2 regions of the Methylobacterium sp. CM6244 genome follow, and region 1 is predicted to be linked to the other one. Evidence: predicted binding sites of a transcription regulator. Region 1 holds the regulator's gene; the other holds the start of a gene.
The links. Region 1 encodes LexA, which represses DNA repair genes until DNA is damaged. Its sites were predicted from a motif close to TGTTCNNNNTGTGTTCNG; they were not measured.
Positions count from the first base shown of each region.

Region 2: ACYQML_RS03715 (nucleoid-associated protein) is a predicted target of LexA. The motif match lies at 839-856, and genes of this name have one in related genera.

Region 1 covers NZ_CM139247.1:2,394,971-2,397,884, forward strand. The annotation lists gene ACYQML_RS11070 (ComEC/Rec2 family competence protein) at 1-1,168, shown strand, start outside; gene lexA (transcriptional repressor LexA) at 1,162-1,899, opposite strand; gene ACYQML_RS11080 (GntR family transcriptional regulator) at 2,266-2,914, opposite strand, start outside.
Region 2 covers NZ_CM139247.1:811,420-814,333, forward strand. The annotation lists gene ACYQML_RS03715 (nucleoid-associated protein) at 898-1,905, shown strand; gene ACYQML_RS03720 (hypothetical protein) at 1,902-2,381, shown strand; gene ACYQML_RS03725 (hypothetical protein) at 2,389-2,727, shown strand.

The DNA of each region.
Region 1 (2,914 bases):
CCCGGCTTTGAGCATGCGAAACCTCGCGCTCGCTGCCCTCATCGCCCTCGCGCGCGAGCCGGACGGGATTCTCGGCCCGAGCTTTCAGATGTCGTTCGGCGCGGTTGCGGGCCTCATCGCTTGCGCCGGTGCGCTCAATCGCTGGATGCCGCCACGCGAAGGTGCGGGCCTCTTGGCCCGAACCTGGCGGTTTCTGGCTGTCGCGGTCCTTGGCACGCTGGCGACGACCTTGATCGCCCAGATCGCCACGGCGCCCTTCGCGACCTATCATTTCCAGACCGTCCAGCCCTTCGGCATCGTCGGCAATGCCCTGACCTTGCCCCTCGTCTCCCTGGCGGTGATGCCGGCGGCGGTTCTTGGGATCCTCGCCTATCCCTTCGCACTGGACCAGCCGGTCTGGTGGGCGATGGGGCTCGCCGTACGCGGGATGCTCACGATCTCCGGCTGGATCAGCGGGTTCGGACACGCCACGCTCGTCGTCCCGGCCTATGGCAGCACGGCACTCTGCCTGCTTGCTCTCGCTCTGCTCCTGCTGACACTTCCCGTCTCGAGCTTACGCTGGATCGGCCTTGCTCCGGCCGCTCTCGGTGTCGTGCTCGCTACCATGCCGCCGCGTTACGACGTCTACATCGACCGTGAGGGTGGCGGTGCAGCCTTCCGCGACGGGGACGGCCGATTGAGCATTCTCGGCAGCCCGCCGGCCTTCGTCCTCGAACAATGGCTCAAGGCGGATGGCGATTCGCGGAAAGTCGCCGCCGTCGCAGCCTCGCCGAGAAGCCGATGCGATACCGTCGGATGCGTCGTCGAGTTAGGACCGGGTCGGATCGTCGCCCTCGTCAAGGACAAGCGGGCCTTCGCGGAGGATTGCGAACGGGCGAGTGTGATCATCGCCCGCCGTGACGCTCCCAAAGACTGCCGGGCCGGCTTCGTCATCGATCGCGCATACCTAGCCCTACGCGGCGCCACCGCCATCCGTTTCGGCCCTGAAGGACCGCAGGTCACGTCCGCCCACCAACCTCATTCTCGTCCGCCATGGCGGCGGGCGGTCGCTGTCGTCACGCCGTCCCCTTCGCCTCCGAAGGAATCGGGACCAAGTCCGAAACCCATAGAACCCGAGGGCGACGACGGCGATCCGTCATCCGAAACGCAGTCGGACGGGCTTCAGTAACGACGGACCAGGCTGACGAGCCGCCCCTGGATCTGAACACGATCCGGACCCAGAACCCTCGTCTCGTAGGCTGGGTTTGCCGCTTCCAGAGCGATGGAGGAACCGCGGCGACGCAGGCGCTTCAATGTGGCCTCTTCATCGTCAATGAGGGCAACGATGATGTCGCCCGTATTCGCAGTGTCCTGCTTCTTGATCACGACAAGATCACCATCGAGGATACCCGCTTCGATCATCGAATCGCCACGGACCTCCAGCGCGTAATGTTCGCCGCCGGCCAGGAAGTCCGGTGATAGCGTCACGGAATGGCTCTGGTTCTGTATGGCGGAGATCGGCGTGCCGGCCGCGATCCGTCCCATGACCGGGATTGTGATCGACCTTCCGCTCTCGTCCTGGGCCTGGGTCGTTGGCTGGCGCAGGGACGGCATCGCCTTGGACCGACCGCCTTCGACGACGCTCGGCGTGAAGCGGCGAACTTCACCGGCGGGAGCGGGCTTCGACGCCGGTGCACCGGTCAGGCTCTCAGGCATCCGGATCACTTCGATCGCCCTGGCGCGATTCGGCAAACGACGCAGAAATCCGCGCTCTTCGAGGGCCGTGATCAACCGGTGGATCCCCGACTTCGATTTGAGATCGAGGGCGTCCTTCATCTCGTCGAAGGAGGGCGGGACACCACTCTCCTGCATCCGTTGTTGGATGAATTGGAGAAGATCCAGCTGCTTACGCGTCAACATACAGATCACTCTTCCACTGAAGCCAATGGCCGCGACTAACGCCGCTGAAACAAAACACGAACACGGTAGACGTTCCGCAAGTGTTCTGCAAGGGTTCCGTTAACCCGGTGGTAGAGTTTGTTCCTGAGGTGCAATGTTCCGCTCAAGCGGCCTTACCGCGGGCCGGCTTGGCGTCCGCCGGTATCACCCGCCGGGCCCTTCAATCATCCGAAGGGGCTTCGTGCCGCGGGGGCTTACCCCGCCACTGTATGGCGGGCCTTCGCGGTGTCCGGCGGAGCCGCGCGCCCAGTCCCCGCCGATGACTTAGTCGGTCACCGACGGCCGGGGAGCCATGCGATATGGCGGGTACTCTGGCGGCAGCGTCGATCAGTCGAGATAGTCACCATATTTCTCGACATGGCTGGCGAGGCCGAGGCCGTGCTCGCGCACGAGGCGTTCCGCCAGATCTGCATCGCGCGCTTCCAATGCCTTGATGATCGCCACGTGTTCCTTGATCGAGTTGGCCGCGCGTTCCCCCTGACGCAGCGCGGTGTTGCGAATACCGCGGACATGCATCAGCAGGTTGCTGGTGATGTCTTTGATCACGTCGCACTGGCCGAGCGAAATGATCTTCTGGTGGAAGCGAATGTTGGCTTCCGAATACTCGTCGAGATGATCCGACGGGCGTCCTTCATAGAATTCTGGAAAGTGCTCACGCAGGCAGAGAAGTTGTTCGTCGGTGGCACGCTCGCAGGCGAGGCGCGCAGCCATGCTCTCCAAGGCAGACCAAGCCTGGATCATGCTGACAATTTCTTTCTTCGACTTCTTGATGACGAAGACACCGCGACGGGCCTCGAACCGCACGAAGCCTTCCTGCTCCAATACCGTCAGCGCTTCGCGCACAGGGGTGCGGCTCACGCCAAGGTTCAAGGACAGCTTTCGCTCATCCAGGCGAACCTCTTCACGCTGATTATAAATGTTCATGTTCGTGATTGCTTCTTTGAGCGCGTCATAAGCCAATGCACGCAAGCTTGAA
Region 2 (2,914 bases), 1.6 Mb from region 1:
ACGAATGGCGGGGTTGAGTAGATTTTTGCTAGTCTGCTTTCCCGCACCAAGGTCAGGAAGTCGGACATTCGTCTGGACTGCGACGCAAAATGGCTTCGCACTCACCGCGGCCGCCAGCCACCTCCTGCGTCAACTCCGAACCGGACGCTTGGCGCTTAAGTCCCAGTGGCGCCCATCCTTTCAGGCGGTTTTCGGGAGAGCGGGCGCTCCTGACTAATGGGTCAGCAACCTCCGCCCGACCCGGACGTCCTCTTTGACAAGCCCGACCTGTCGCTCGACGACACGCACGGGAAGCACATCGTCGAGCATCCGGCGCTCTGCGCCTGCGGGGAGATCGACGGGGCGGTGCACCACGCTTGGCGACACAACCGCACCGACAAGGACGACACGCCGGTGCTGATGGAGTTCGCGGCACCGATCGAGGTCCGTCGCGGTGGACGGTCGCGACTTCCTTTACACCGCGTTCCAGCTCGGCAAGCCGGATCGAGCCCGGGTGGTCTTGGACTGGCTCTTCGGTCCGCGCGTCCTCAGATACGCGGAGCGTGCTTGGGACCGAAAGTAGAAGGGATACGACATTGCCATAGGCGATCCACGACCCGGAGGTGATAGGCGCACATCGCGCCAACGCCACGGTCATGGGTGGGTGTTACCGGACCGTCTTCCACAACGCCTTCACGGTTCGGATGCCGATCCCGCCCGAGGCGATCATCCGCGTGTGGTCCCCGCGAGAAAAGCCGCCACGCACCGTCCCGGAAGTCACGCTCGATGCGGTCCGATGACCGCATGCGCCGGCGGCGTGGTCGGGCTCGGCCTATCCGATGCCGGGAATCGTGCTAACTAGAACAAACTGCGAACCGCGTTGGCAGGGCCACCGGTTACCAAGGGGGAGCGGACCGGATGCCGGTGTTGACCGACGAGGAAAAGGCGACGCTGCTGGTCGAGCATTTCATCTTCCACTCCGTTCATCACGGGAAGCCAGATCCGACGCTTCGTAACAGGGTGCACATCGGGAAGTTCGAGCCGTTCTTCGTGGCGCGCGTCATCGACACGCTCAAGGGCAACCGCTTCGTCTTCGACCACGCCTCGCCGACACTTGCCGCCCTGCGGGGCGCGGAGGACGACCCGACGACGTTCGTCGAGATGTCCAAGGAGCTCGCCCGCCAGTTCCATCGCGAGGACGACCAGACCAAGCACGACGGGCGTTTCAAGCGCGGGATCCTGATGGTGGCAATCCTCAGGGCGGGGGGCCGCCGCTTCTATTCGCTCATCAAGTTCGACCACGGTGGGCAGGTGATCGACATCGTCGAGGAGGATGCCGACGCGACGCTGGCGGAGGTCCTGAACCCCCTGACCGAGAACAAAAAAGCGCTCCAGAAATCGGCGTTGATTGAGCTCGGCGACGATGAAGGCAAGCTTGTCGTGATCGACCATAGCAAGCGATCAGGCATCACCGACTTCTTCCAGGAGTTCCTCGGGGCGCGGCGCGCTAAGGAGGCTCCTGAATTGACGGACGCGGTGGTCAGGGCCGTCCTGGCGACGGTCCGCGCCCATGCCACCGAACTGCCGCCGCAGGTGTGCGCCCAGTGGCGCGAGCGGCTGACCGACATCGCCCTACGTCGTCAAGAGTTCGACGCCGAGCAGGTATTCTCTGACTTGTTCGGTGCCGGCGGTACCGAGGCCGTCCGGTCGACCTGGGACGCCCAGCTCGCGGCCAACGACGTCGATGGCGAGGGCTTCCCGTTCGACCACGGATCGCTGCCATCGACGGGACCGCGGAAATACCGCACGGCCGAGAACATCGAGATCACTGTCCCGCCCGGGGCGAAGGACACCTTCGTCTGGGACGAGCAGGACGACGGCTCAGTCATCGTGACGATTAGGACAACCTCGCTCGTGTTGCGATGAGCGCAGGCTTCGGTAGGACGGTCGCTGATACGCTGCGGGTCCTGGCAGGACAGCCTGGCGCAGTGCTGTCGGAGACCCGCGACGATGTCGAGGCCGGCATCGCGGCAGCCATGGCGGATCCGGGATTCCGGCCCCGGAGCTGGAAATCCCTGGTCGGCTGGATTCGCCGGTCGGCGAAGGATCGGCTCGAAGCAGCTCCGAAGCAGGTCCGCACCGTGTCGGGCATCCAGCGGAAGCCCACCACCGTGACGCCGGAAATGATCCGGGCCCAACAGGTTCACCTCGCCTCGGAGCACTTCCGCGGCCACTGGTCGGGCGCCTGGCCGAACCACTGCCGGCCGGGGCATCCCGACTGCACGACGCCCGACGAAGTGATCGAGGACGCCCGGATCGCGGTCCAGATGGAATCGCTGCCCAACCCCAACATCGCCCGCGAAATGGGCTTTGCCCCGGACCGTTTTTCGCGGTTCCAGTAGGAGATCCATGCTCGCACGTCCCGAAGGCCCAGATCCGCCCCGGCAGTACCCCACGACCCTCGTCCGCCTCTGGCTCGTCGCCGCCTGGGCGGGGCACAGCGAGGCGGACGCGCAGGCCGGCCCGAAACCCGGTGATGTCCGGGTCCAGCGCTGGCCCGAGGTCCACGTCGCCGACTGGCGGATGAAGGCGCAGCTGAAGGCCTGGCTCAATGCGCAGGTCGGACGCGAGCCCAGCTTCCGGGAGGCCTGCCGGATCAACGGCTGGAACAGGGACAGCGCCACGCGGGGTGTCGACATGGCGATCGAGTTGATCTCGATCGGGTTGAGCGGAGGACCTGTTGCCTAGCGTGCTACTGCCTTAGGAGAATACGCTCGACCATTCCGCGGCATGAAAGGCCTAGTGATGCCCCGATACGCTTGGCACTTATGTTGCGCGCTCGCAGCGGTAGGGGTGGGCTGGTTATGGATGATTGTCTCGGGCCTCGCTTGCGCCGTAGGCGACCCTCCATATGAGCAGGGGTGCGAGGGTGTCA